2 regions of the Streptomyces sp. NPDC086766 genome follow, and region 2 is predicted to be linked to the other one. Evidence: predicted binding sites of a transcription regulator. Region 2 holds the regulator's gene; the other holds the start of a gene.
The links. Region 2 encodes HrcA, which represses chaperone genes, less so after heat shock. Its sites were predicted from a motif close to TTNGCACTCNGNNNNNCNGAGTGCNAA; they were not measured.
Positions count from the first base shown of each region.

Region 1: the regulator HrcA is predicted to act here: its motif matches at 12,784-12,810, upstream of groL (chaperonin GroEL).

Region 1 covers NZ_JBIVBI010000011.1:122,833-137,750, forward strand. The annotation lists gene ACIPM1_RS21040 (glycosyltransferase 87 family protein) at 1-149, opposite strand, end outside; gene ACIPM1_RS21045 (hypothetical protein) at 210-392, opposite strand; gene ACIPM1_RS21050 (HelD family protein) at 838-2,835, shown strand; gene ACIPM1_RS21055 (copper homeostasis protein CutC) at 2,876-3,568, opposite strand; gene ACIPM1_RS21060 (maleylpyruvate isomerase family mycothiol-dependent enzyme) at 3,656-4,336, opposite strand; gene ACIPM1_RS21065 (hypothetical protein) at 4,479-5,150, shown strand; gene ACIPM1_RS21070 (GNAT family N-acetyltransferase) at 5,161-6,228, shown strand; gene ACIPM1_RS21075 (DUF4031 domain-containing protein) at 6,210-6,488, opposite strand; gene ACIPM1_RS21080 (hypothetical protein) at 6,547-6,927, opposite strand; gene ACIPM1_RS21085 (MurR/RpiR family transcriptional regulator) at 6,984-7,916, shown strand; gene murQ (N-acetylmuramic acid 6-phosphate etherase) at 8,091-9,026, shown strand; gene ACIPM1_RS21095 (hypothetical protein) at 9,098-9,682, shown strand; gene ACIPM1_RS21100 (NADH:flavin oxidoreductase) at 9,701-10,828, opposite strand; gene groL (chaperonin GroEL) at 11,038-12,660, opposite strand; gene ACIPM1_RS21110 (cold-shock protein) at 13,120-13,323, opposite strand; gene ACIPM1_RS21115 (MoaD/ThiS family protein) at 13,754-14,029, opposite strand; gene thrC (threonine synthase) at 14,026-14,918, opposite strand, start outside.
Region 2 covers NZ_JBIVBI010000001.1:80,831-95,748, forward strand. The annotation lists gene ACIPM1_RS00350 (hypothetical protein) at 1-47, shown strand, start outside; gene holA (DNA polymerase III subunit delta) at 290-1,279, shown strand; gene rpsT (30S ribosomal protein S20) at 1,583-1,849, opposite strand; gene lepA (translation elongation factor 4) at 2,116-3,984, shown strand; gene ACIPM1_RS00370 (AMP-dependent synthetase/ligase) at 4,233-6,107, shown strand; gene ACIPM1_RS00375 (two-component system response regulator) at 6,279-6,860, opposite strand; gene ACIPM1_RS00380 (SpoIIE family protein phosphatase) at 7,086-9,020, shown strand; gene hemW (radical SAM family heme chaperone HemW) at 9,320-10,552, shown strand; gene ACIPM1_RS00390 (DUF3097 domain-containing protein) at 10,614-11,414, opposite strand; gene ACIPM1_RS00395 (MBL fold metallo-hydrolase) at 11,447-12,172, opposite strand; gene hrcA (heat-inducible transcriptional repressor HrcA) at 12,366-13,382, shown strand; gene dnaJ (molecular chaperone DnaJ) at 13,383-14,516, shown strand; gene ACIPM1_RS00410 (nitronate monooxygenase) at 14,660-14,918, shown strand, end outside.

The sequences.
Region 1 (14,918 bases), on a different contig from region 2:
TCGGTGACTCTCAGTCCGTACAGATCGCCGCCGTGGACGACGGCACGGCCCTCGGCCCGGTAGACCACCGCGTCGGGCATCGGCACGCGCAGTACGGCGAACAGCACTGCCAGCGCGACGAGGGAGACGGCGAGGAGGACAAGGGACATTCCCGCACGTGACCGCAGGGCCACCGTCGTCCGTTCTTCCACGGACCCGACCCTAGTTGGTCACTTGCGGCGGACGCCCGCCTCCTCGCCGTATTCGCCCAGGACGACCACGTCGAACACGGCGCCCGCGAAGACCTTGACGGCCCGCAGGGCGTCGCCCAGACGGTGGTGGTGGTCGCCCCGGACGGCGGTGGCACCGGCCGGGCGTCCAGAGGAAGCGGGGTGGAAGGTCGCTGCGCTCATGACTCAATGGTGGAACTCGGGGCACCGGGCCGGCATCGGTCCGCGGCGCCGGCCCCTTCGCCCGCTGGGTACCCCTCGGGAGGGAGCGCACCCCTCCCGAGGGCGGACGCCCCCGGGCGGCACCCCGTAGGGGGTGCCTCGTCCCGGAGGGGCCTCCCCCCGCCCGGCTTCCGCCGGAGGATGGACGGCCGCACAATTCATTGGCCTCCGCCACCCGGGGCGTCCTAGAATCTCCGCTCTTGCCCGCCTCCCTCGCGGAGCGCCGCCGTCCGGACGGAAACCGGCCGGCCCTCACCGCAGCCGCCCGTCCCGCAGGTCCACCGGAGGCACCCCCTTGTCGTCCTCGTCCCCGTCCGCCGGCCCCGATGTCCCGCCCGGCCCCGCCGACGACCCGCTGGCCCGTGAAAGATCCCATCTGACCGCCTCCCGCGGCGCGTTGCGGGCGATGCGCGAGGACGTCGAGTCGCTCGACATCCGCGACGTCACCGCGAACTGGGTCAACGCCGCCGTCCTCGCCCGGCAGATCGACGACCGCATCAAGGCACTGGCCGACCTCAGCGACACCCCGCTGTTCTTCGGCCGCCTCGACTACCTGCACCCGCCGGGCGCGGACCGGGCCGAGGGCGCGGAGGGAGAGCGGTTCTACATCGGGCGCCGGCACGTGCACGACGCGGACGGCGACCCGATGGTGATCGACTGGCGCGCGCCGGTCTCGCAGCCGTTCTACCGGGCGTCCAGGAAGGACCCGATGGACGTCGGGCTGCGCCGCCGCTTCGGCTACACGGGCGGCGACCTCACGGCGTACGAGGACGAGCACCTGTCCGACCCGGCGGAGGCGGCCGGCACCAGCAAGCTGCTCCAGCAGGAGATCGAGCGCCCCCGCGTGGGCCCGATGCGCGACATCGTCGCCACCATCCAGCCCGAGCAGGACGAGATCGTGCGCGGCGGCCTGTCCGGCACCGTCTGCGTGCAGGGCGGCCCGGGCACCGGGAAGACCGCGGTCGGCCTGCACCGGGTCGCCTACCTCCTGTACGCCCACCGGGAGCGGCTCGCCCGCACCGGCACCCTGGTCATCGGCCCGAACCGGTCCTTCCTGCACTACATCGAGCAAGTGCTGCCCGCACTTGGCGAGTTGACGGTGCGGCAGGCCACGGTGGACGACCTGGTGGCCCATGTGGAGGTGCGCGGCGCGGACGAGGCGGCGGCGGCGCTCGTCAAGGGCGACGCCCGGATGGCCGAGGTGCTGCGCCGGGCGGTGTACGCGCAGGTGGCCCTGCCGGACGAGCCGGTCGTGGTGGTGCGCGGCTCACGCCGCTGGCGCGTCCCGGCGTACGAACTCCAGGACATCGTGCGCGAGTTGCTGGACCGCGGGATCCGCTACGGGGCGGCCCGCGAGGCCCTGCCGCAGCGCATCGCACACGCCGTGCTGGTGCAGATGGAACGCGCGGGCGAGGCCCCCGACGACCGGGTGCAGGACGCCGTGGCCCGCAACGCGGCGGTGAAGGCCGCCGTGAAGGCGATCTGGCCGCCGGTCGATCCGGCCAGGCTCGTCCTGCGGCTGCTGACCGACGGGGACTTCCTCGCCGAGCACGCGGCGGGGATCCTCACCGAGGAGGAGCGCAGGACGATCCTGTGGGCGAGGCCCGTGCGGTCGGTGAAGTCCGCCCGGTGGTCGGCCGCGGACGCGGTGCTCGTCGACGAGGCGGCCGACCTGGTGGAGCGCACGCACTCGCTGGGGCACGTGGTGCTGGACGAGGCGCAGGACCTCTCGCCCATGCAGTACCGGGCGGTCGGGCGCCGCTGCACGACCGGTTCCGCGACCGTCCTCGGCGACCTGGCGCAGGGCACCACGCCGTGGGCGACCCGGACCTGGGAGGAGGCCCTGGCCCACCTCGGCAAGTCCGACGGCCTGATCGAGGAGCTGACCGCGGGGTTCCGCGTGCCGACGGACGTCATCACGTACGCCTCCCGGCTGCTCCCGCACATCGCCCCGGGCCTGACGCCGGTCGCGTCGGTGCGGGAGAACCCGGGCTTCTTCGAGGTCCGCCCGGTCACCGAGGACACCGAAGTCGTCGCCGCGTGCGAGGAGTTGCTGCGCAACGAGGGTTCGACGGGCCTGATCGCCGCCGACGCCCGCGTCCCGGCCCTGGCCGAGGCGCTCACCGCGGCGGGCCTGACCCACCTCTCCCCCGGCGAGGAGACGACCCGGCGGACCCGGCTCACCCTGGTCCCGGCCTCCCTGGCCAAGGGCCTGGAGTACGACTACGTGGTGCTGGACGAACCGGGCGCCGTGGTCGACGGCGAACCCGACGAGCGCACCGGCCTGCGCCGCCTCTACGTCTCCCTGACCCGGGCGGTGTCGGGCCTGATCGTGACCCACGCGGCCCCGCTGCCCGAGCAGCTGGCCGAGGCCGGCGGTGCGGTCCTGACGGCGACGGTCTGAGGTCCCGGCCCGCGCCCGGCGGCCGTCCCGCGCCCGTCGCTCATCCCGCGTCGAGGACCGCGCGCCACCGCGCCACCGCGTCGGCGCCGACCGGGCCGGTCCAGCCGCCGGGGCGGGCCGCACCGCCGATGTGGAAGGCGTCGATGCCGGCGGCCCGCAGCGGCGGGACGTGGTCGAGGCGCAGTCCGCCGCCGACCATGATCCGCTGCTCGTACCCGGGCTGCCCGCTCCGGGCCGCCTCCGCGACCAGGACCGGGAGCCCGTCGTCCACCCCGCCCGCCGCCCCGGCGGTCAGATAGGTGTCCAGGCCGGGCTGGCCCTCCAGCCGTTTGCGCAGCGTCTCGCGGTCGGCGGCCCGGTCGATGGCGCGGTGGAAGGTCCACCGGCACCCCTCCAGTACGCCGACCAGCCGCTCCACGGCCGCCAGGTCCACCCCGCCGTCCGCGTCGAGGAACCCGAGCACGAACTCCTCGGCGCCCGCCGCCCGCAACTCCCCGGCGATCCCCGCCAGCCGCTCCACGTCGTCCGCGGCGAACCCGTCCGCGAGCCGCAGCATCACCCGCAGCGGGATGTCGACGGCGGCACGGATCCCGGCGAACGTCGCGGCCGACGGGGTGAGCCCGTCGGCCGCCATGTCGGTGACCAGTTCGAGGCGGTCCGCGCCCCCGGCCTGGGCGGCCACCGCGTCCTCGGCGTCGAGGGCGATCACCTCCAGGACTGCACGCGTGCTCATAGGACCCCTTTCCTCGGCTTCCCCTGGAGCGGACAGGTCTAGTCCAATCTCAGAGTACGCCCGCGGGGTTCCGGAGCCGAGGACCGGTCACCCGAAGATGTTCAGTTCCCCCTTCTCCGCGCCGGCGAGTTCGTACCCGGCGCCGCCGTCCGGCACCGGGCGGCCCGCGTAGAGCCGTACCAGCGTGGCGGAGTCGCCGATGTACCGCGCCGGGGGCCGCTCCCCGCTCAGGTCGCCGAAACGCAGCGGCTCGTCCCGGTCGTCGAGGTCGGCGTGCAGCGGCAGATGGCCCTTCTCGCGGGTGGCGCGGGCCAGGAGCACGAGCGCGTGCGGCTGTCCGGGACCGGCGTACGCCCCCGGCTCGCCGAGCGTCTCGCGCACGTCGCCCGAGTGCACCCACTCACCCAGCGCCAGCGTGTCCAGCACCCCGCCGGCCGCGGCGATCACCGGCCCGGCCTCGGTCATCCCCCGCTCCAGCTCGTCCACGACCATCGCGTTGGTCCACTCGGCCCGCTCGGCGATGTCCCGGTCGTTGCTCTCGGGCGAGAACACGCCCCGGCCCAGCCGGCCCTCCACCGCCCTGAGCAGCGCGGCGGAACAGTGCGCGAGCACGTCCCGCACCGTCCAACCCGGACACGCCGCGGTCGGCAGCGCGAAGTCCGCCTCCGGCCTGGCCCGCAGCAGCGGGATCAGCACATCCCGCTCGGTCGTGAGCAGCCGCCCGGGCAGCTCGGGGTCCCGTTCGTCTTGCGCGTCGACAGAAGTCATGCCGTCCACGCTAGGTCCTGTCGTCAACCGCGCGGGAAAAGGCCGCACGGAAGAGAACCGCTCGGGAGAGGGAGCCGCACGGGAGAGGGAGCCGCACCCGAGAGAGCCGCACGGAAACGGGCCGCACGGGAGAATGGGACCCATGGCCGATCACGCCGACCCCGACGCCCTGCGCGACCGTTTCGCCCGCGCCCTGGAGAACGCCCGCGGCCCCGGCGGCGGTCCCGACCCGGCGCCGTACGCCGACAACCTGCTCGCGCGCTGGCGGGAGCCGCAGCGGCACTACCACACGCTCACGCACCTCACCGCGGTCCTCGACCACATCGACGTACTGGAGGCGCACGCGGACGATCCGGACGTGGTCCGCCTCGCGGCCTGGTTCCACGACGCGGTGTACCTCCCGGACCGGTCCGAGAACGAGGAGCGCTCGGCCCGCCTCGCCGAACGCGCGCTGGCCGAGGCCGGCGTCCCGGCGGGGAAGACCGCCGAGGCCGCCCGGCTGGTGCGGCTGACCGTCACCCACGACCCGGCCGACGACGACCGGAACGGCCAGGTCCTGTGCGACGCCGACCTGGCGATCCTCGCCGCGCCGCCGTCCGCGTACGCCGCCTACACCGCCGCCGTGCGCGAGGAGTACCACTTCGTGCCCGGCGACGCCTTCCGCACCGGCCGCTCCGCGGTCCTGCGCGAACTCCTCGCGCTGCCCAGCCTGTTCAGGACCCCGCACGGGCGGCGGGCGTGGGAGCCGACGGCCCGGTACAACCTCGCCGGCGAGCTGGAAATGCTGTCGCTTCCGGAGCGGCCCGGTGCATAGGCTGCGGCCCATGCGTGCATGGGGCGGGGAACAGGTGGAGGCGGCCGTCGCGGGCGCCGTGGCGCTGCTGCGGACGGCGACGGACCGGGACTGGGACGGCGTACCGGCCGGGCGGCTGGAGTGGAGCTGCCGGCGGACCGCCGAGCACATCGCGAGCGATCTGATCGCCTACGCCGGGCAGTTGGCCGGGCGGGCTCAGTCCGCGTACGTCCCCTTCGACATCACGCTCGACGAGGGCACCGACAACGCGGGCGCCCTGGACGTGATCGAGGCCACCGGCACCCTGCTCGCCGCCGCCGTCCGCACCACTCCGCGTCAGGTGCGGGCCTTCCACCCGTACCCCTTCCGCAGCGCGAACCGCGAGGGCTTCGCCGCGATGGGCGTGGCAGAGGTGCTGCTGCACACGCACGACATCGCCCAGGGGCTGGGCCTGCCCTACGAGCCGCCCGCGGAGCTGTGCGAGGACGTGCTCACCCGCCTCTTCCCGCACGTGCAGCCGGGCGCGGAGCCCTGGGCGACCCTGCTGTGGGCCACCGGCCGCGCAGAACTGCCCGGCCGCGCCCCGGTCACCGGGTGGAAGTGGAGCAACCCGCTCGCGATCCCCGCCGAGGGGCTCACCCTGGAGGGCGTCACCCCGGCCGCCGCCCGCGACCTGAGCGCCGGCGGGGACGGCGGTTTCCCGTGGGTGGAGGACGGCCCGTTCCAGGGCACCAGGGGGGCCGCCGGGATGGTGGCGAAGGCGTACGAGGCGGGGCTGCACCGGCCGGAGTGGGGGATGTTCGTCCTGGTGCGGCGGGAGGACGGCCGCGCGGTCGGCGGGATGGGCTTCCACGGACCTCCGGACGAGGAGGGCCGGGTCGAGATCGGCTACGACCTCGCCGTGGCCGCCCGCGGCAACGGCCACGCCACCGAGGCGCTGCGGGCCCTGACGGCGTGGGCGCGGGCCCGGGACGAGGTCCGGGTGCTGTTCGCCACCGTCGAACGGGACAACCTCCCCTCGCAACGGGTCCTCGGACGCGCCGGGTTCACCCGGGTGGGCACGGACGGGGAACTTTTCGCCTACGAACTGCGCGACTGAGCACGGCCCTTGGGGCGGCGGAGCCCGGACGCGTACAGCAGCCGCACCACTTCGCGGCTGCTGACCTCGACCGCTCCGGCCGCGACCGCGTCCGCGTGGCGGTGGGACGGGAGGTCGTAGTGGTCGCGTTCGAAGGCACGGCGCGGGACGCCCAGGCGCTCGGCGAAGCGGTGGAGCTCGTCGTAGGAGACGTCGCTGACGAGGTGGGACCACATCCGGCCGTGGCCGGGCCAGATCGGCGGATCGATGTAGACGGTCACCGGGCCACCGCCGGGCGCCCGCTCGCTGCCCGCGGCACCACCGCCGGGCCGGCCGCCCTCATGACGACGGCCCGCCGAGCGCCCGCCCGAGGGCCCCGACCGGCGCGACCTTCACCCCCGCCTGGGAGCACACCCAGTGCGGGTCGGGACCCAGCTCCGGTTCGACGTCCAGCGCGTGCGGGTCGCCGCCGCCGCACACCGGGCACAGCGGCCAGCGGCCGTACCGCTCCAGCAGCGCGTCCTGGACGTCCTGCGCGACCAGCCCGGCCACGTACGCCGCGCCGTCCGGCCACTGCTCCACCCACCAGCGGCGCTGCACCACGGACTCCTCCACCAGTGAGACGACGTCCGCCTCGGCGACCTCCCCCGCGACCAGATCGGCGAGGACGAGGGCGCGGGCGGCGTGCAGGGCCTGCTCCAAGGGGCTGATGGGGTCCATGCCTCCATTGTGCGCACTCTTGACCGCGCCACTGGAACGAAAATATCTTTCATCATGTGACCCAGGACGTGAAGGAAATTTTCGCAAGCGGGAGCGCCCCGGGCGGCGGGCCCCCCGCGCCCGCCGCGCTCGCGGCCAAGGTCCGCACCCTCGCCCCCACGATGACCCGCTCCATGCAGCGCGTCGCCGAGGCCGTGGCGAGCGACCCGGCCGGCTGCGCGGCCCTCACGGTCACCGGTCTCGCCGAGCTCACCGGCACCAGCGAGGCCACCGTCGTGCGCACCGCCCGCCTGCTCGGCTACCCCGGCTACCGCGACCTGCGCCTGGCCCTCGCCGGGCTCGCCGCCCAGCAGCAGTCCGGCCGCGCGCCCGCGATCACCACGGACATCGCGGTGGACGACCCGATCGCCGACGTCGTCGCCAAGCTCGCCTACGACGAGCAGCAGACCCTCGCCGACACCGCCGCCGGGCTCGACACCGTGCAGCTCGGGGCGGCCGTCACCGCGCTGGCCGCCGCCCGCCGCACCGACGTGTACGGCATCGGCGCCTCCGGCCTGGTCGCCCAGGACCTCACCCAGAAACTGCTGCGCATAGGGCTCATAGCCCACGCGCACAGCGACCCGCACCTCGCCGTCACCAACGCCGTGCAACTGCGCGCGGGGGACGTGGCGATCGCGATCACCCACTCGGGCTCGACCGGCGACGTCATCGAACCGCTGCGCGTCGCCTTCGAGCACGGCGCCACCACCATCGCCGTCACCGGCCGGCCCGACGCGCCCGTCACCCAGTACGCCGACCACGTCCTGACCACCTCGACGGCCCGCGAGAGCGAGCTGCGCCCGGCGGCGATGTCGTCCCGGACCAGCCAACTGCTCGTTGTGGACTGCCTGTTCGTGGGCGTGGCACAGCGGACCTACGAGACGGCCGCACCGGCGCTCGCCGCCTCCTACGAGGCGCTGGCCCACCGGCACCGCAGCTCGTCGCGGTAGACCTGCCGCGACCGGCCGTCGTGGGACGGAGGGGCGACCGCCCGGGGACGGTCCGCGTCCGCCCTCCGGGAGACCGCCCGCGAGGCGCCGTCCTGCGCCCTGCCGTCCGCCCGTCCTGCCGCCCCGGCGGCGTCGCACCACCCGCACCGGAAAGCACTGGAGAGAGCCGCTCCCATGACCTCCACGCCCCACTACCGTGAGCTGCGCGCCGAGTTGGAGGCGCTGACGACCGAGGCGTTCCGTCCTGAGCTGTCCGAGATCGACCGGCTGCCCACGCGGGAGATCGCCCGGCTGATGAACGCCGAGGACGCGACCGTGCCCGCGGCCGTGGCCGAGCGGCTGCCGCAGATCGCCGCCGCCATCGACGCGGTGGCCGAGCGGATGGCGCGGGGCGGCCGGCTGATCTACGCCGGCGCCGGCACCGCGGGCCGCCTCGGCGTCCTGGACGCCTCCGAGTGCCCGCCCACCTTCAACACGGACCCCGCGCGGGTCACCGGCCTGATCGCGGGCGGCCCCGAGGCCATGGTGACCTCGGTCGAGGGCGCCGAGGACTCCCGGGACCTGGCGGTCGAGGCCCTCGACGCGCTCGGCCTCACCCCCGACGACACGGTGGTCGGCGTCTCGGCCTCCGGCCGCACCCCGTACGCCATCGGCGCGGTCGAGCACGCCCGGGCGCGGGGCGCGCTGACGATCGGCCTGGCCTGCAACGCGGACAGCGCGCTGGCGGCGGCCGCCGAGCACGGCATCGAGATCGTCGTCGGCCCGGAACTGCTCACCGGCTCCACCCGGCTGAAGGCGGGCACCGCCCAGAAACTCGTCCTGAACATGATCTCGACGATCACGATGATCCGCCTGGGCAAGACCTACGGAAACCTGATGGTCGACGTACGAGCCTCCAACGAGAAGCTGCGGGCCCGCTCGCGCCGCATCGTCGCCCTCGCCACGGGCGCCCCGGACGCCGAGATCGAACGCGCCCTGGCCGCCACCGACGGCGAGGTGAAGAACGCGATCCTGACCCTTCTGACCGGAGCCGACGCCCCCACGGCCGCCCGCCTCCTGCGCGACTCCGACGGCCACCTGCGCGCGGCCCTGGAGGCGGCACGGGGCTGAGGGGCCCCGGGTCAGGGTCCGACAAGCCGCCTCTGTGGCCCACCGGCACCCGGATTGCGCACACTGGCTCCATGAACCACGCCCAGCTCACCGCCCTCGGCCGTGCTCTCCGTCTGCTCGGGGAGCACGGGGAGGCGCTCGGTGCCGACACGGCCGACGCCAAGCTGCACGAGATCAGGGCGGACGTGCGGCGCGCGCTCGATCTGCTGGAGGAGAGCGTCGGCGCAGCCGCCCCCGCGACCCGGTGCCCCGAGCACCCGAACGGTCCGGTGGACGAGGGCGCCCCGGATCTGTGCCTGCTCTGCGAGACCCGGCGGCGGGCCGCCCGCCGGTCGCAGGTGAACGAGGCCTATCCGGCGTACGAGCGTCCCGCCGCCGGGCCCGTGGAGCGCACCCCCTCCCGCTACGGCGTCCGCGCCGACCGTCCGCAGCCCCAGCAGCGGTGGCTGCCGGAGCTGTGGAACGGGCGGGAGTGGCGGTTGTGCGGGACGCCGCGCCGGGACCGGCGGGAGGCCGAGGCGTTCGTCAACGCCCAGCGCCGCGCCCCGCGCGCCGCCATGGCCTACCGGCTCGTGCACGAGTTCACCGACTACGAGGTGGTGCGGATGTGGGGCACCCCGGTACGGGTGGACATCGAGCCGATGGGGAACGCCTAGGAGCCGTCCGGCGCCGCGTCAGCTCAGCGTCTTCAGCGCCGCGGCGTCGTAGGGCTGCAGCTCGTCGAGGCGGCCGGCGAGGACCTTCGCCGCCCACTCGGGGTCCTGGAGCAGCGCGCGGCCCACGGCCACCATGTCGAACTCGTCGTTCTCCATACGGTCCAGCAGGTTGTCCAGGCTGCCCACGGCCGCGCCCTCGCCCTGGAACGCCTTGATGAAGTCGCCGTCGAGGCCGACCGAGCCGACGGAGACGACCTGCTTGCCCGTCAGCTTCTTCGTCCAGCCCGCGAGGTTGAGGTCCGAGCCCTCGAACTCCGGGAGCCAGTAGCGGCGGGTGGAGGCGTGGAAGACGTCCACGCCGGCCGCGGCGAGCGGGGTGAGGATCGCCTCCAGCTCCTCCGGGGTCTCGGCCAGGCGCGCGTCGTACGCCTCCTGCTTCCACTGCGAGTAGCGGAAGAGGACGGGGAACTCGGGCGACACCCGCTCGCGCACCGCCGCGACGATCTCCGCGGCGAACCGCGTACGGGCCACCGGGTCGCCGCCGTAGGCGTCGGTGCGGCGGTTGGTGCCGGCCCACAGGAACTGGTCGAGCAGATAGCCGTGGGCGCCGTGCAGCTCCACGCCGTCGAAGCCGATGCGCTCGGCGTCGGCCGCGGCCTGGGCGAAGGCGCCGATGACGGCGTCGATGTCGGCCCGGGTCATGGGCGTGGCGTCCTCGGTGCCGTCCACGCGCAGCCCGGAGGGGCCGTGGGAGGGGGCGTCCGGGTTGGGGTTCTGGCCCTGCTTGCGGACCGTGCCGATGTGCCACAGCTGCGGCACGATGGTGCCGCCCGCCTGGTGCACCGCCTCGGCGACCTTCGCCCAGCCGGCCAGCTGCTCCTCGCCGTGGAACCGGGGCACGCGGCTGCTGCCGCCGGCCGAGTCGTGCCCCACGTACGTGCCCTCGGTGACGATCAGGCCGACGCCCGCGGCGGCGCGGCGGGCGTAGTACGACAGCACGTCCTCGCCGGGGACGCCGCCGGGCGAGAACATCCGGGTCATCGGCGCCATGACGATCCGGTTGGGGACGGTCAGGCCGTTCAGCGTGACGGGGCGGGAGAGGATCCTGGCCGCGCGGGAGGCGGACTCGGTGGCGGTGACGGTCATGCGGGGGGTCTCCTCTTGCAGAGCAGTCGGGTACCGGATGGTATGTGCACGCGCATGAACTGCACGCACCGACGTCAACCCCGCCGCCCCGGCCCGGAATTCCGGCCCGGCACACCTGTGACCCGGAACACGCCCGAGGGCGGCGCCCCCTGTCGGAACAGGGGACGCCGCCCTCGGTACGTGAAGGACGGTACCGATCCTCGGAAGGATCAGAAGTCCATGTCACCGCCCGGCATGCCGCCGCCGGCCGGCGCGGCGGCCTTCTCCGGCTTGTCGGCGATGACGGCCTCGGTGGTGAGGAACAGCGCGGCGATGGAGGCGGCGTTCTGCAGCGCGGAACGGGTCACCTTCGCCGGGTCGATGATGCCCTCGGCGATCATGTCGACGTACTCGCCGGTCGCGGCGTTCAGGCCGTGGCCGACGGTCAGGTTGCGGACCTTCTCCACGACGACGCCGCCCTCGAGACCACCGTTGACGGCGATCTGCTTGAGCGGGGCCTCCAGCGCGAGCTTCACGGCGTTGGCGCCGGTCGCCTCGTCGCCCTGGAGCTCCAGCTTCTCGAAGACCTGGGAGGCCTGCAGCAGGGCCACGCCACCACCGGCGACGATGCCCTCCTCGACGGCCGCCTTCGCGTTGCGGACGGCGTCCTCGATGCGGTGCTTGCGCTCCTTGAGCTCGACCTCGGTGGCGGCGCCGGCCTTGATGACCGCGACGCCGCCGGCGAGCTTCGCCAGGCGCTCCTGCAGCTTCTCGCGGTCGTAGTCGGAGTCGCTGTTCTCGATCTCGGCGCGGATCTGGTTCACGCGGCCCTGCACCTGCTCCGGGGAGCCGGCGCCGTCGACGATGGTGGTCTCGTCCTTGGTGATGACGACCTTGCGGGCGCGGCCCAGGAGGTCCAGGCTCGCGTTCTCCAGCTTGAGGCCGACCTCCTCGGAGATGACCTCGCCGCCCGTGAGGATGGCGATGTCGCCGAGCATGGCCTTGCGGCGGTCGCCGAAGCCCGGGGCCTTGACGGCGACGGACTTGAAGGTGCCGCGGATCTTGTTGACGACCAGGGTCGACAGGGCCTCGCCCTCGACGTCCTCGGCGATGATCAGCAGCGGCTTGCCCGACTGCATGACCTTCTCGAGGAGCGGGAGCAGGTCCTTGACCGAGGAGATCTTGGAGTTGGCGATGAGGATGTAGGGGTCCTCGAGCGCCGCCTCCATACGCTCCATGTCGGTGGCGAAGTAGGCGGAGATGTAGCCCTTGTCGAAGCGCATGCCCTCGGTGAGCTCGAGCTCCAGACCGAAGGTCTGCGACTCCTCGACGGTGATGACGCCTTCCTTGCCGACCTTGTCCATGGCCTCGGCGATGAGCTCGCCGATCTGGGTGTCGGCGGCGGAGATGGAGGCGGTGGAGGCGATCTGCTCCTTGGTCTCGACCTCCTTGGCCTGGTCGAGCAGGGCGGCGGAGACGGCCTCGACGGCCTTCTCGATACCGCGCTTCAGCGCCATCGGGTTGGCGCCGGCGGCGACGTTGCGCAGGCCTTCCTTGACCAGGGCCTGGGCGAGAACGGTCGCGGTGGTCGTACCGTCACCGGCGACGTCGTCCGTCTTCTTGGCGACTTCCTTGACCAGCTCGGCGCCGATCTTCTCGTACGGGTCCTCGAGCTCGATCTCCTTGGCGATGGAGACACCGTCGTTGGTGATCGTGGGGGCACCCCACTTCTTCTCGAGGACGACGTTGCGGCCCTTGGGGCCGAGGGTCACCTTGACGGCGTCCGCGAGCTGGTTCATGCCGCGCTCGAGGCCTCGCCGCGCCTCCTCGTCGAACGCGATGATCTTGGCCATGTGAAGTGGTCCCTCCAGGACTGGGGGTGATTACTTCGGACCGCGCCCGCGCCCGCGACGGACGGCCCCGACCGGAGGTTCCTTGCCCCACCCGGTCCGTGGCCTCACCGACCCGGTCCTTCGTTGTCACTCTCACCTTCAGAGTGCTAACGCCAATGATTAGCACTCGGCACCCGAGAGTGCAAGCGCCCGCGAAGCGGGCTCGTCGAGGGGTGGCGGTCGGGCGACGGCTGGGAGCAAGCGCCCGCGAAGCGGGCTCGTTGAGGGGCGATGGTCGGGCGACGGGTGGGCGCAAGCGCCTACGGGGGTGCGGGGGGGGCTCAGCCGCGCGCGAACACGGGCGCGCCGCCGCACCGGAGCGGAGGGCGGGCACGCCGAAGGGCCCGCACCCCTCGAGGTGTGCACCTCGGGGCGCGGGCCCTTCGATCAGAAGAACGTCGCTTGCGGTGGTCGCGCGATTCAGGCCGTGACGCGGACCATGTCGGCCTGCGGACCCTTCTGGCCCTGCGAGATCTCGAACTCGACCCGCTGGCCCTCTTCCAGCGTGCGGTAGCCGTCCATCTGGATCGCGCTGTAGTGGACGAAGACGTCCGCACCACCGTCGACCGCGATGAAGCCGTACCCCTTCTCCGCGTTGAACCATTTGACGGTGCCCTGAGCCATGCCTAACTCCCCTATTACTGGCCCTTGCACAGATCCACACTTCGCGGATCCGGGTCAGACCTCCGCCCCCATGGATTGGGGGCGTGCGCCGGAACGCGTCGACCGCGGCTGAATGTATCCGTTCAACTGCCGTCTGCAACAGGTCAGTCGGACGAGAAATCTGGGCACGACCGATCCGGAATCTCCCGAGAATTCGCCCGAATTCAGGTCAAGTCGGACCGGGCAAAGGGAGCGTATGACGCAAAAGCCCCGCACAGTTTGGCTACTTCTTGTCGCCGGTGCGGCAGGTTTCCAGGGCCAACGATCTTCGGATCAGCGACGCGTTCCCCAACTGTACCGCGCTCAATCACGCTGAATTGCCCCCTCCGCTTCTCTTACGGAGGGGGCAATTCGATGAACTCTCGGTGACGGCGGTTACCGAAGGTAATGATCAGCCGCCGGCGACCGCCGGAATGATGGACACGCCCGCGCCCTCCGGGGTGGCCGTCTCCAGGCCCTGCTCGAACCGGACGTCGTCGTCGTTGACGTAGACGTTGACGAAGCGGCGCAGCCTGCCCTGGTCGTCCAGGACGCGCGCGGCGATGCCGGTGTGGTTCTTCTCCAGGTCGGCGATGACCTCGCCGAGGGTCGCGCCGTCGGCGTTCACCTCGGCCCGGCCGCCGGTGTAGGTGCGCAGGATGGTGGGGATGCGAACGGTCACGCTCATGCGAGGCCAGCCTCTCGGAAGGAGTCCAGGTTCGGGCGGATGGTCGCGGTGAGGCCGGTGCCCGCCACCGCGTCCAGGGTCTTCAGGCCGTCCCCGGTGTTCAGGACGACGGTGGTCTTCGCCGGGTCCAGCACACCGTTCTCGATCAGCTTGCGCGTGACGCCCACCGTCACCCCGCCCGCCGTCTCCGCGAAGATGCCCTCGGTCCGGGCGAGCAGCCTGATGGCGTCCACCACCTGCTCGTCGGTCACGTCCTCCACGGCGCCGCCGGTGCGGCGCGCGATGTCCAGGACGTACGGGCCGTCGGCCGGGTTGCCGATGGCGAGGGACTTGGCGATGGTGTCCGGCTTCTGCGGGCGGACCACGTCGTGGCCCGCCTTGTAGGCGGTGGACACGGGGGAGCAGCCCTGGGCCTGGGCGCCGAAGATCTTGTACGGCCGGTCCTCGACCAGACCGAGCGCGATCAGCTCCTGGAGGCCCTTGTCGATCTTCGTGAGCTGCGAGCCGGAGGCGATCGGGACGACGATCTGGTCCGGCAGCCGCCAGCCGAGCTGCTCGCAGATCTCGTACGCCAGCGTCTTGGAGCCCTCGGCGTAGTACGGCCGCAGGTTGACGTTGACGAAGCCCCAGCCCTCGCCGGCCGGGTCGCCGATCAGCTCGGAGCAGAAACGGTTCACGTCGTCGTAGTTGCCCTCGATGCCGACGAGCTCGCCGCCGTAGACCGCGGCCATGACGACCTTGCCCTGCTCCAGGTCGTGCGGGATGAACACGCAGGAGCGGAGGCCGGCGCGGGCGGCCGCGGCGCCGACGGCGCCGGCCAGGTTGCCGGTGGAGGAGCAGGACAGGGTGGTGAAGCCGAAGGCGCGGGCGGCCTCCAGGGCCTGGGCGA
Region 2 (14,918 bases):
TCGACACGTTCGCGGGGGAGTGGGACGGCTGGCGCGAGGAGCCGTAGGACTCCGGCCCCACCGCCGGGCCCACCAGCCCACCAGGGCCCGTGCCGACCGCACCGCCGCCCCGCCCTCACCCCGCCCGCGCCCGACCCCATCGGGCTCCGCGCCGCCCAGGCCGGTTCCGCGCCCACGCCGGTGCTCCACCCCACCCCGCCCACGCGGGCGCCCCGCCCGTGCCTCCGCCCCGCCCCACCCCCTCCCGCCTCCGCCCCCGTTGTCGCTGCCGCGTGCGATGCTTGGGCCGATGGCCAGGAACACTGCGAACGACGACCTGCTTGCCCCGGTGACGCTTGCCGTGGGGCAGGAGGACCTGCTGCTCGACCGTGCCGTGCGGGACGTGGTGTCCGCCGCCAGGGCCGCCGACGCCGACACGGACGTACGGGACCTGACCTCGGACCAGTTGCAGCCCGGCACGCTCGCCGAGCTGACCAGCCCGTCGCTCTTCGCGGAGCGCAAGGTCGTGGTCGTACGCAACGCGCAGGACCTGTCGGCCGACACGGTCAAGGACGTGAAGGCGTATCTCGGGGCTCCCGCCGAGGAGATCACGCTCGTGCTGCTGCACGCGGGCGGCGCCAAGGGCAAGGGCCTGCTGGACGCGGCGCGCAAGGCGGGCGCGCGCGAGGTGGCCTGCCCGAAGATGACGAAGCCGGCCGACCGGCTGGCCTTCGTGCGGGCCGAGTTCCGGGGGCTCGGCAGGTCGGCCACGCCGGAGGCGTGCCAGGCGCTGGTCGACGCGATCGGCAGCGATCTGCGGGAACTGGCGTCGGCGTCGGCGCAACTGGTCGCCGATGTCGAGGGCACGATCGACGAGGCGGTCGTCGGGCGGTACTACACGGGGCGGGCCGAGGCCTCCAGCTTCACCGTCGCCGACCGGGCCGTGGAGGGGCGGGCGGCCGAGGCGCTGGAGGCGCTGCGCTGGTCGCTCGCGACAGGGGTGGCACCGGTGCTGATCACCAGTGCTCTGGCCCAGGGCGTGCGGGCGATCGGCAAGCTGCTGTCCGCGCGCGGTGGCCGTCCCGCCGATCTGGCGCGGGAGCTGGGGATGCCGCCGTGGAAGATCGACCGGGTGCGGCAGCAGATGCGCGGCTGGACGCCGGACGCGGTCTCCGTCGCGCTGCGGTCGGTGGCCGAGGCGGACGCCGGCGTCAAGGGCGGCGGGGACGACCCCGGGTACGCCCTGGAGAAGGCGGTCGTGACCATCGCCCGCGCGGCACGTTCCCGCGGCCGGGCCTGACCCGGCCCCGCCAGAGGCGAGAGGGCCCCGCACACCGACGGCCCAGCCCTGCTCGGGGCGAGAGGGCCCCGCACGCCGACGACCCCGCGCCGCTGGAGGCGAGAGGTGCCCGCACGCCGAAGACCCCGCCCCCCTCCCTGGGGAAAGGGAGGGGCGGCAGGGTCTTCGGTTCACGCTGTTCACGCCGTTGAGCCCGTACCCGCGTGGCGAACGCAGGCCGCGTACGAGCTCGGGGGTGCCGGCCGGGAGCGGATGAGAGAGGGCCCGCTCTGGGTCCTGCCGGCGGTCAGATCAACGAGTGGGTCAGCCCTTGAGGGAAGCGACCTTGGAAGCCAGCGCCGACTTCTTGTTGGCGGCCTGGTTCTTGTGGATGACACCCTTCGAGACGGCCTTGTCGAGCGCACGCGCGGCAGCGCGCTGCAGCTCGGTGGCCTTCGCGATGTCACCCGCGGCAGCAGCCTCACGGGCCTTGCGGATCGCGGTCTTCAGGGAGGACTTGACGGCCTTGTTGCGCAGCCGGGCCTTCTCGTTGGTCTTGATCCGCTTGATCTGGGACTTGATGTTCGCCACGAATGAGCCTCTACAGATTCAGGCACGCGAGGATGGACCGCGGACGGCCCGCCTCACGCGCCGGTGATTTCTTGAAGACGTGCCCCGTGCGACCTCCCGGAGAAGGGCATGAGACACAGCGCATCAGACTACCAGTGGCCCTCCGAGTGGCCCAAACCGGTCACCGGTCCCCGGCCGTGGGACCATGGAGGCTACGTATCGATCCGACCCGAGACCGCAGACGGACAAGCACACGTATGCGGACGCCTCAAGAATCAGGACCCTGCGTGCCCGCGACCCCTCTCCATGCGCCCGAGCCGAGCCGTACCGACCCGGCTCTGATCCGCAACTTCTGCATCATCGCGCACATCGACCACGGCAAGTCCACGCTGGCCGACCGGATGCTTCAGCTGACCGGTGTGGTCGAGCAGCGGCAGATGCGCGCTCAGTACCTCGACCGCATGGACATCGAGCGCGAGCGCGGCATCACGATCAAGTCCCAGGCGGTGCGTCTGCCGTGGGCCCCGTCCGGCGATCCGGGCAACACGCACATCCTGAACATGATCGACACCCCGGGGCACGTCGACTTCACGTACGAGGTCTCCCGGTCGCTCGCCGCCTGTGAGGGGACCGTCCTCCTCGTCGACGCCGCCCAGGGCATCGAGGCGCAGACCCTCGCCAACCTCTACCTGGCGATGGAGAACGACCTCACGATCATCCCGGTCCTCAACAAGATCGACCTGCCGGCCGCCCAGCCGGAGAAGTTCGCCGAGGAGCTCGCCAACCTCATCGGATGCGACCCCGGCGACGTGCTGAAGGTCTCCGCCAAGACCGGTCTCGGCGTCGACGCGCTGCTGGACCGGGTCGTCGAGCGGATCCCGGCCCCGGTCGGCGTCGCCGACGCCCCCGCCCGCGCGATGATCTTCGACTCGGTCTACGACTCCTACCGCGGCGTGGTCACCTACGTCCGGGTCGTCGACGGCAAGCTCAACAAGCGCGAGCGGATCCGGATGATGTCCACCGGCGCCACCCACGAGCTGCTGGAGATCGGCACCAACTCGCCGGAGATGCTCCCGGCCGACGGCCTCGGCGTCGGCGAGGTGGGCTACCTCATCACCGGTGTGAAGGACGTCCGCCAGTCCAAGGTCGGTGACACGATCACCAGCCAGGCCAAGGGCGCCGAGGAGGCGCTGGGCGGCTACAAGGACCCCAAGCCGATGGTCTTCTCCGGCCTGTATCCGCTGGACGGCTCCGACTATCCCGAGCTGCGCGAGGCGCTGGACAAGCTCCAGCTCAACGACGCCGCCCTGGTCTACGAGCCGGAGACCTCCGCGGCCCTCGGCTTCGGTTTCCGCGTCGGCTTCCTCGGCCTGCTCCACCTCGACGTGGTCCGCGAGCGGCTGGAGCGCGAGTTCGGGCTCGACCTGATCGCCACCGCCCCCAACGTGGTCTACCGCGTGATCATGGAGGACGGCACCGAGCACACGGTGACCAACCCGAGCGAGTTCCCCGAGGGCAAGCTCGCGGAGGTGTACGAGCCGGTCGTGCGGGCCACGATCCTCGCGCCCACCGAGTTCATCGGCGCGATCATGGAGCTGTGCCAGACCCGGCGGGGCACCCTGCTCGGCATGGACTACCTGTCCGAGGACCGCGTCGAGATCCGCTACACGCTGCCGCTCGCGGAGATCGTCTTCGACTTCTTCGACCAGCTGAAGTCCAAGACCCGCGGCTACGCCTCCCTCGACTACGAGCCCACCGGCGAGCAGAACAGCTCCCTGGTCAAGGTGGACATCCTGCTGCACGGCGACAAGGTGGACGCCTTCTCGGCGATCACCCACAAGGACCAGGCGTACGCGTACGGCGTGCGGCTCGTCGCCAAGCTCAAGGAGCTGATCCCGCGGCAGAACTTCGAGGTGCCGGTGCAGGCCGCCATCGGCTCGCGGGTGATCGCCCGCGAGACCATCCGCGCCATCCGCAAGGACGTCCTCGCCAAGTGCTACGGCGGCGACATCTCCCGCAAGCGCAAGCTGCTGGAGAAGCAGAAGGAAGGCAAGAAGCGGATGAAGATGGTGGGTTCCGTGGAGGTTCCGCAGGAGGCCTTCATCGCGGTCCTCTCCAGCGATGACAGCGCGGGGTCGGCCAAGGGCAAGAAGTAACCAGGGGTTACCCGCGGTTGCCCCGGCAAACCGGGTGGAAAGGGGGTCCGTCATGCGAAAGTGCGGCGGGCCCCTGTGCGTGCGCGCGGTAGCTCTCTGTAGGAAGTGACAGTCCGCGGCCCCTTACGCGGTGGCCGGTCGCGCTTTACTCTGATCCCTGCTCGATAGTTACTCGCGAGTTAAACAACGTCGCGAGTCAACCCAGCCGCACTGAGCCAGCCGCACTGCCGCGGGCCCCGGAGGATGTCGTGAGCGACGCACAGACCCTGATCGAGAACCGCCCGCCGACCGTGGCGGCCCTCTTCCTGGAGCGCGTGGCGGCCACGCCGGACGCCGAAGCCTACCGCTATCCGGTGCCCCCCTCCTCGGGTACGGGCCCGGACGACTGGAAGTCGCTGAGCTGGGCGCAGGCCGCCGAGCGGGTCTACTCGATCGCGGCCGGGCTCATCGAGCTGGGCGTGCAGCCCGAGGAGCGGGTGGCCCTCGCCTCCTCCACCCGGATCGAGTGGATCCTGGCCGACCTGGGCATCATGTGCGCCGGCGCGGCGACCTCCACCATCTATCCGCAGACCAATGCCGACGAGTCGGCGTTCATCCTCTCCGACTCCGAGAGCCGGGTCCTGATCGCGGAGAACGCCGAGCAGCTGGCCAAGGTGCTGGAGAAGCGCGCCGAGCTGCCCGACCTGCACCACGTCGTGGTCGTCGACCCGGCCGGCGTGGAGACGAGCGACTGGGTCCTCACCCTCGCCGAGCTGGAGAGCCGCGGCGCCGCCCATCTGGAGAAGCACCCCTCGCTCATCAAGGAGCGGGTCGGCGCGATCACCCGGGAGCAGCTCGCCACGCTCATCTACACCTCCGGCACCACAGGCCGCCCCAAGGGTGTCCGCCTGCCGCACGACAACTGGTCGTACATGGCGAAGGCGATCGCCGCGACCGGGCTGGTCGGCGGCGACGACGTGCAGTACCTGTGGCTGCCCCTGGCGCACGTCTTCGGCAAGGTCCTCACCTCCGGCCAGATCGAGGTCGGGCACGTCACCGCCGTCGACGGCCGCGTGGACAAGATCATCGAGAACCTGCCGGTGGTGCAGCCGACGTACATGGCGGCCGTCCCGCGCATCTTCGAGAAGGTCTACAACGGCGTCGCCGCCAAGGCGCGCGCGGGCGGCGCGGCCAAGTACAAGATCTTCCAGTGGGCGTCCGAGGTGGCCCGCGAGTACGCCAAGGTCTCGCAGGACAACTTCCAGCGCACCGGCACCCACGCCGTGCCCTTCGGCCTGGCCTCCAAGCACAAGGTGGCCGACCGGCTCGTCTTCGCCAAGATCCGCGAGGCCTTCGGCGGCAACCTGCGGGCCTGTGTGTCGGGCAGCGCCGCCCTCGCGCCGGAGATCGGCTACTTCTTCGCCGGCGCCGGTATCCACATCCTGGAGGGCTACGGCCTGACCGAGTCCTCCGCGGCCTCCTTCGTCAACCCCGGCGAGGCCTACCGCACCGGCACCGTCGGCAAGCCGCTGCCCGGCACGGAGGTGCGCATCGCCGACGACGGCGAGATCCTGCTGCGCGGCCCCGGCATCATGCAGGGCTACCACCGGCTGCCCGAGAAGACCTCCGAGGTCCTGGAGACGGACGGCTGGTTCCACACCGGGGACATCGGCGAGCTGTCCGCGGACGGCTACCTGCGCATCACCGACCGCAAGAAGGACCTCATCAAGACCTCCGGCGGCAAGTACATCGCGCCGGCCGAGGTCGAGGGCCAGTTCAAGGCGGTGTGCCCCTACGTCTCCAACATCCTGGTGCACGGCGCCGACCGGAACTTCTGCACCGCGCTCATCGCCCTCGACGAGGTCTCCCTGATGGAGTGGGCGAAGGAGAACGGCCTCGCGGGCAAGTCGTACGCGGAGGTCGTCGCCGCGCCCGCCACGGTCGAGATGGTCGACGGCTACGTGAAGCAGCTCAACGAGGGCCTGCAGCGCTGGCAGACCATCAAGAAGTTCCGCCTCCTGCCGCGCGACCTCGACGTCGAGCACGGCGAGATCACGCCGAGCCTGAAGCTGAAGCGGCCGGTCGTGGAGCGCGAGTACAAGCACCTGATCGACGAGATGTACGCGGGCACCCGCGAGGCCTGAGCCGCCGTACGGCGGGGGCGGATCCCCCGGTGGCCCGCCCCCGCGGGCGCCGGTGCCCCCGCCTCCGCGGGCGCCGGTGGCCCCGCCCCCGCGGGTCCTAGCGACCCGCTCCCGCCGGACCGCCCCCGCGGGTCCTAGCGACCCGCTCCCGCCGGACCGCCCCCGCGGGACCTAGTGGCCCCGCTCCCGCCGGATCGAGTCCACCAGCCTGTGGAGTTCGCGGACCTGCCGGTGTGCCTCCGGCACGTCCGGCGGGTCGGCGGCCAGCAGCGCGTCCACCGCGGCCAGCCGGGCGGCCACCGCGGCGCAGTGCGCCTGCTCCTGCGTCAGCATCCGTTCCAGCTGCCGGTTCTTGCGGTACAGGTCGAGGAAGACGGCGACCTTGGCGCGCAGCACCCACGGGTCGAAGGGCTTGCGCAGGTAGTCGGCGGCTCCCGTGGCGTACCCGCGGAAGGCGAAGCCCGGGTCGTCCTCCGCGGCGGTCAGGAAGACGACCGGGACGTCCTTGGCCCCGTCCAGCCGCCTGATGCCCGCGGCCGTCTCGAAGCCGTCCATGCCCGGCATGTGCACATCCAGCAGGACGACGGCGAACCGCCGCCGCGCCAGCGCCGCCAGTGCCTCCTCGCCCGAACGCGCCCGCACCAGAGGCTGGTCGAGGGGTTTGAGGACCGCCTCCAGGGCGGTCAGGTTGTCCTCCATGTCGTCCACGAGGAGGATGCCGGCCGTGTCGTCGGCCGTGCCCTCAGCGGTCATGCTGACGATGCCTCATTCGGTCGCGGTCGTGGTCGTGGTGAGCGGGCGGCGCGCCGCGGGTGCTCGGACTTCGGCCGGAATGCGTCCCTCTTCGAGCAGGCGCGTGGCACTGTTCTCACTCATGCCGGCCCAGTTCGGTAACTCGGCGCTTATGGGTGCGGTCAGTCTGTCACTCTGTCCGCATCGACCGAGGCGTATTCGTCCGAACTTCTCGGGGAGTTGCCGATGGGGGTCATTCCCACGCAGCGGGAGACCGTCGCCCGTGCCTCCGGGGCACCCGCGCACCCGGGCGCCGAGGTGCTCACGCACCTGGCCGCGGGCGGGCGCGCGCAGGCGTGGGCGACCCTGCCCGGAGGCCCCCTCGCGCCCGGCTCCGCCCGCGCCCTGGTGCGTACGGCGCTCGCCGAGTGGGCGCAGCGCGGACACGCCGTCGCCGGCCGGCTGACCGAGGACGCCCTGGTGGTCGTCAGCGAGCTGGTCACCAACGCCGTCGTGCACGCGGGCACCGACGTGGAGCTGGCCTGCGAACTGGAGCCGGACAGCGGCGCGTTCGTCGTCGAGGTGTCCGACCACCACCCCTCGCGCGCCCCCCGCGACACCTCCGCGGACCCGGCGCACCAGGCCCCGGAGCACGGCCGCGGCCTGCGCCTGGTCGCGGCGCTCTCCGAGGAGTGGGGCATCACCTACCGGACCGGGGCCAAGACGGTGTGGGCGCGGCTGCCCGCCGAGCGCGGCGCCGCGGACGAGGAGGACGGCGAGGGCGGGGAGGGCGAGGAGTACGCCGGGCAGCGCCACCTCGGCGTGGCCCAGGTCCTCGCGCCCGAGCCGCGGCGGGCCGAGTGGGACCGGGAGTGGCTCGGGCGCGGCGCCCTGTCCTTCCTCGCCGAGGCCTCCGACCTGCTCGCCGGCCAGCTCGACGAGAACCTGGTCGCCGCGCTCACCGGGCAGCTGATCGTGCCGCGCCTGGCCGACTGGTGCGCGGTGTGGCTGGAGGACGAGGCGACCGCCCGCGGCGGCTGGGGCGACGGGACCGGCGCGGCGGGGCCGCGGCTCGCCCGCGTCTGGCACGGCAGCGAGAACCGCATGGAGGAACTGCGCCGGGCCCTGGAGAAGGACCCGCCGCGCGCGGTCGACGGCCTACGGTCCGGGCCGGTCCCCTACCCCTGGCCCGGGGAGGCCCTCGGCCCGGCCGGCACCCACGGGTCGGCGCTCGCCTACCGCCTGATCGCGGGCGGCCGCCCGCTCGGCACGCTGGTCATCGGGCGGGCCGGGCTGCTGCGCTTCCCCGACGAGATCACCGGGCTGGTCGAGGACCTCGGTCGCCGGGTCGCGCTCGCCGTCGGCGCGGCCCGGCAGTACGCCCGCCAGGCCACCATCAGCGCCGTCCTGCAGCGCGGGCTGCTGCCCGGCGCGGTCGCGCAGATCCCCGGGGTGCGCAGCGCCCTGGTCTACGAGCCGTGCGACAAGGGCGGTCCGAGCGGCGACTTCTACGACCTCTTCCCGGCCGGGGACGGCCGCTGGTGCTTCGCCGTCGGCGACGTCCAGGGCAAGGGCCCGGAGGCCGCCGTGGTCATCGGGCTGGCCCGGCCCTGGTTGCGGCTGCTGGCCCGCGAGGGCTACGGCGTCCCCGACGTCCTGGACCGCCTCAACCAGCTCCTGCTCGACGACGCCACCGAGGCCGCCGACGCCGCCGCCCGGGTCCTGGTGGCCGCGGGCGGCCGCACCCCCGCCCCCGGCGACGGCCCGCAGACCCGCTTCCTGTCCCTCCTCTACGGCGAGCTGGCCCCCTTCGAGGGCGGTGTCCGCTGCACCCTCGCCTGCGCCGGGCACCCGCTGCCGCTGCTCCTCGGGCGCCGGGGCGACGTCCGTACGGTCGCCCGCCCGCAGACCCTGCTCGGCGTCGTCGAGGACGAGACGTACACCAGCGAGACCTGCGAGCTGGCGCCCGGCGACACCCTGCTGTGCGTCACCGACGGGGTGACCGAGCGGCGCTCCGGCTCCCGTCAGTTCGACGACGGCGACGGACTCGCCAAGGCCCTCGCCGGGTGCGCCGGGCTGGACGCGGAGCTGGTCGCCGAGCGCATCCGGCGGCTGGTGCACGACTTCGGGGCCGGGCCCCCGGAGGACGACCTGGCGCTGATGGTGCTCCAGGCGGAGTGAGCGGCCGAGGGCGGGCGCCCGGGCTGTGCGGCCGAGGTCAGGGGCCTGGCGTGTGCGGCCGCAGGCGGGCGCCCGGGCGTGAGTGGCCGAGGGTGGGCGGCCCGCCGGGGCCCCGGCGGGGAGCGAACGCCCGGAGTCGGAGCTTGGCGTCAGCGACCACGGGCAGGCGCCCAGGCGTGACTGGCCGAGGGTGCGCAGCGCCCTGGTCTACGAGCGCTGCGGAGCGAGAGCCGTAGAGCCGGCGCCTCGGAGTGGGCGCCCGGCCCGGGACCCGGCGCCGGTGCTGGACAATGGAGGACATGCCTTCCGCACTTCCCGACGGCGAGCCCGTCCCCGAGGACGGCGCGCTGCCCGCGCGGGTGCTCGCCGGGGCCGCCGACCGGCCCCTCGGGTTCTACCTGCACGTGCCCTACTGCGCGACCCGCTGCGGCTACTGCGACTTCAACACCTACACCGCCACCGAGCTGCGCGGCACCGGCGGCGTGCTCGCCTCCCGGGACAACTACGCCGGGACGCTGACCGACGAGATCCGCCTGGCCCGCAAGGTCCTCGGCGACGATCCGCGCGAAGTCCGTACGGTCTTCGTCGGCGGCGGCACGCCCACCCTGCTGGCCGCGGACGACCTGGTGCGGATGCTGCGGGCGATCCGCGACGAGTTCGGTCTCGCGCCCGACGCCGAGGTGACGACGGAGGCCAACCCCGAGTCGGTCGACCCGGCGTATCTGGCGGCCCTGCGGGAGGGCGGCTTCAACCGGATCTCCTTCGGTATGCAGAGCGCCCGGCAGCACGTGCTGAAGGTCCTCGACCGCACGCACACCCCGGGCCGCCCCGAGGAGTGCGTCGCCCAGGCCCGCGCGGCGGGCTTCGAGCACGTGAACCTCGACCTGATCTACGGCACCCCCGGAGAGTCGGACGACGACTGGCGGGCCTCCCTGGACGCGGCCCTGGGCGCCGGCCCCGACCACGTCTCGGCGTACGCCCTGATCGTCGAGGAGGGCACGCAGCTCGCCCGCCGGATCCGCCGCGGCGAGATCCCGGGGACCGACGACGACGTGCACGCCGACCGCTACCTGATCGCGGAGGAGACGCTCTCCGCGGCGGGCTTCGCGTGGTACGAGGTCTCCAACTGGGCCACCTCCGAGGCGGCCCGCTGCCTGCACAACGAGCTGTACTGGCGGGGCGCCGACTGGTGGGGCGCGGGCCCCGGCGCGCACAGCCACGTCGGCGGCGTGCGCTGGTGGAACGTCAAGCACCCGGGCGCCTACGCCGCCGCCCTCGCCGGGGGCCGCTCCCCGGGCGCCGGCCGCGAGCTCCTCGCGGACGAGGACCGCCGGGTGGAGCGGATCCTGCTGGAGCTGCGGCTGCGCGAGGGCGTACCGCTGTCCCTGCTGCGGGAGGCGGGACGCGCGGCCTCCCGCCGCGCGCTGTCCGGCGGTCTGCTGGAGCCGGGGCCGTACGAGGCGGGACGCGCGGTGCTCACCCTGCGGGGCCGGCTGCTGGCCGACGCGGTGGTGCGCGACCTGGTGGACTGAGGGGCCGGACCCCGGCGGCCGCGGCGAGGGCTCCGCGTGCCTCGGCGAACGGTCACGTGCCTCAGGGCACGGTCACGTGGTCGATGAGACGCTCGACACACCCCAGCAGATCCGGCTCCAGGTCCCGGTACGAGCGGACCCGGGAGAGGATCCGCTGCCAGGCGGCGCCCGTGTTCTCCGGCCAGCCGAGAGCCCGGCACACGCCCGTCTTCCAGTCCTGCCCGTGCGGGACCCGGGGCCAGGCGTCGATGCCCACGGAGGACGGCTTCACGGCCTCCCAGACGTCGATGTACGGATGGCCCACGACCAGCGCGTGCTCGTCGGTCACCGACTCGGCGATGCGCCACTCCTTGCTGCCCGGCACCAGGTGGTCCACCAGGACGCCCAGGCGGGCGTCGGGGCCGGGTGCGAAGTCCGCCACGATCGACGGCAGGTCGTCCACGCCCTCCAGGTACTCGACGACCACGCCCTCGACGCGCAGGTCGTCGCCCCACACCTTCTCGACGAGTTCGGCGTCGTGCCGCCCCTCGACGTAGATCCGCCCGGCGCGGGCCACCCGCGCGCGGGCGCCGGGCACGGCGACCGAACCGGACGCCGTACGGGTGGGCCGCACCGGCCCCGACGCCGGCTTCACCAGCGTCACCGCGCGGCCCTCCAGCAGGAAGCCGCCCGGCTGGAGCGGGAAGACCCGGTGCTTGCCGAAGCGGTCCTCCAGCGTCACCGTGCCCGCCTCGCAGCCGACCACCGCCCCGCAGAAACCCGTCCCCGGCTCCTCCACCACCAGACCCGGGTCCGCCGGCACCTCCGGCGCGGGCCGGGACTTCTTCCACGGCGGGGTCAGGTCGGCGGAGTACTGGCGCATTCGAATGACGATAGGGAGAACCCCGCGGGCGATCAGCGCGACACGCCGAAACGTCGGGCCAGGGCGTCACGCTGCGCCCGGACGAACGCCGCGTCCACCACCCCGCCGTGACCGGGCACGTACAGCGCGTCCTCGCCCCCCAGTTCCAGCAGCCGGTCCAGGGCGGCGGGCCACCGGGAGGGCACGGCGTCGGGACCGGCCTGCGGCTCCCCGGACTCCTCGACCAGGTCGCCGCAGAAGACCACCGCCGGGTCGCCCGGCACCACGACGGCGAGGTCGTGCCGGGTGTGCCCCGGGCCGACGTCGTGCAGCAGCACCTCCCGGCCGCCCTTCAGCTCGACGACGGCCTTTCCCCACACACCCTCCCGGGGAGAGACCAGGGTGTCCGCCGCCACCTCGGCCGCCCCGCCCTCCAGCCCGTTGCGCACCGCGTCCGCGCACAGCTCCGCGCGCCCGTCCTCGAACACCGCGCGGGAGCCGCCCGCGGCGAAGACGTGGGCGCCCGCGAACACGGCCGCGCCGAAGACGTGGTCGAAGTGCGGATGCGTCAGTGCGAGAAACCGCACACGGCCGCCGGCCAGCCGCTCCGCCTCCCGGCGCAGCCGGACCCCCTCCGCCAGGCTCGACCCGGCGTCGACCATCAGCGCGCCGTCCTCGCCGAGGACCAGGCCCACCGTGCAGTCCCACACCGGAAGGCGGCGGCGGCCGACCCCCTCCGCCAGCCGTTCCCACCCCAGCTCTTCCCAAGTCACCGTCATACGGCGACGCTAGCCGCGAGGGCCGCCGGGGCCCAGCCGCGGCGGCCCTCGCGGCACGACCTCGCAGGCCGTAGCCGGACCGGCCTTGCCGCGGGCGTACCCGACGGCCGTACACTGGGCCGGGTAAAGCTGGCACTCGTATGCGCCGAGTGCCAGGCAAGGAGCCGCGGGACGACTTCTGGAGGTGTGCGCGATGCTCAGCGAACGAAGGCTTCAGGTGCTGCGCGCCATCGTCCAGGACTACGTGGGCACCGAGGAGCCGGTGGGCTCCAAGGCCCTGACCGAGCGGCACAACCTCGGTGTCTCGCCCGCCACGGTCCGCAACGACATGGCGGCCCTGGAGGACGAGGGCTACATCGCCCAGCCGCACACCAGCGCCGGACGCATCCCCACCGACAAGGGGTACCGCCTCTTCGTCGACAAGCTGGCCGGGGTCAAGCCGATGACCGCGCCGGAGCGCCGGGCGATCCAGAACTTCCTCGACGGCGCCGTCGACCTCGACGACGTGGTCGCCCGCACGGTGCGGCTGCTCGCGCAGCTGACCCGGCAGGTCGCCGTCGTGCAGTACCCCTCGCTGACCCGCTCGACCGTGCGGCACGTGGAACTGCTGTCGCTCGCGCCCGCGCGTCTGATGCTCGTGCTGATCACGGACACCGGCCGGGTCGAGCAGCGGCTGGTCGACTGCCCGGCCCCCTTCGGCGAGACGTCCCTGGCGGACCTGCGCGCGCGGCTGAACAGCCGGGTCGCCGGCCGCCGTTTCGCGGACGTGCCGCAGCTCGTCGAGGACCTGCCGGACGCCTTCGACGTCGAGGACCGGGGCACGGTCTCGACGGTGCTGTCCACCCTCCTGGAGACCCTCGTGGAGGAGAACGAGGAGCGGCTGATCATCGGCGGCACCGCCAACCTGACCCGCTTCCCGCACGACTTCCCGCTCACCATCCGGCCCGTCCTCGAGGCGCTGGAGGAGCAGGTGGTGCTCCTGAAGCTGCTGGGCGAGGCGAAGGATCCGGGCATGACGGTGCGCATCGGTCACGAGAACGCCTACGAGGGACTCAACTCCACATCCGTGGTGTCGGTGGGCTACGGTTCGGGCGGCGAGGCAGTCGCCAAGCTCGGCGTGGTCGGACCGACCCGCATGGACTACCCGGGAACGATGGGAGCGGTACGCGCAGTGGCACGGTACGTCGGACAGATCCTGGCGGAGTCCTAGGTGGCCACGGACTACTACGCCGTACTCGGCGTGCGTCGCGACGCGTCGCAGGAAGAGATCAAGAAGGCCTTCCGGCGGCTCGCGCGCGAGCTGCACCCGGACGTCAACCCGGATCCGAAGACCCAGGAGCGGTTCAAGGAGATCAACGCCGCCTACGAGGTGCTGTCGGACCCGCAGAAGAAGCAGGTCTACGACCTCGGCGGCGACCCGCTCTCGCAGGCCGGCGGCGGTGCGGGCGGCTTCGGCGCGGGCGGCTTCGGGAACTTCTCCGACATCATGGACGCGTTCTTCGGCACGGCGTCGCAGCGCGGGCCGCGCTCGCGCACCCGCCGGGGCCAGGACGCCATGATCCGGCTGGAGATCGAGCTGGACGAGGCGGCCTTCGGCACCACCAAGGACATCCAGGTCGACACGGCCGTCGTCTGCAACACCTGCAACGGCGAGGGCGCGGCCCCGGGCACCACCGCCCAGACCTGCGACATGTGCCGCGGCCGCGGTGAGGTCTCGCAGGTCACCCGGTCCTTCCTGGGCCAGGTCATGACCTCGCGCCCGTGCCCGCAGTGCCAGGGCTTCGGCACCGTCGTGCCCACCCCGTGCCCGGAGTGCGCGGGCGACGGCCGGGTGCGGTCGCGCCGCACCCTGACGGTGAAGATCCCGGCCGGTGTCGACAACGGCACCCGCATCCAGCTCGCGGGCGAGGGCGAGGTCGGGCCCGGCGGCGGCCCCGCCGGCGACCTCTACGTCGAGATCCACGAGTTGCCGCACCAGACCTTCCAGCGGCGCGGCGACGACCTGCACTGCACGGTCACCATCCCGATGACCGCGGCGGCCCTCGGCACCAAGGTGCCGCTGGAGACCCTGGACGGCATGGAGGAGGTCGACATCCGCCCGGGCACCCAGTCCGGCCAGTCGATCCCGCTGCACGGCCGGGGCGTCACGCACCTGCGCGGCGGCGGCCGGGGCGACCTCGTGGTGCACGTCGAGGTGCAGACCCCGACCAAGCTCGACCCCGAGCAGGAGCACCTGCTGCGCGAACTCGCCAAGCTGCGCGGCGAGGAACGGCCCCAGGGCCAGTTCCAGCCGGGGCAGCAGGGCCTGTTCTCCCGGCTGAAGGACGCGTTCAACGGGCGCTGAGGCGACTCCGTCCACGGGGCGCTGAGCCGGCACCGTTTCCGGCTCTGTTCCGGCCTCTCCGGCCGCCCTCCCGGCCGTCCGCCCGGACCGCCGGGAGGGCGGCCGGATGCGGTGCGGTGGGCGGGACGTGACACCATGCGGGCATGTCCACCGCACTGACCGATCTCTTCCCGTATCCGATCGTGCAGGCCCCCATGGCGGGCGGAGTCTCCGTACCGCGGCTCGCCGCCGCCGTGTCCGACGCCGGCGGGCTCGGGTTCCTCGCCGCGGGCTACAAGACCGCCGACGGGATGTACCAGGAGATCAAGCAGCTGCGCGGACTGACCGACCGCCCCTTCGGCGTGAACCTGTTCGTGCCGCAGCCGGAGCACGCCGAGTCCGGCGCCGTCGACCTCTACGCCC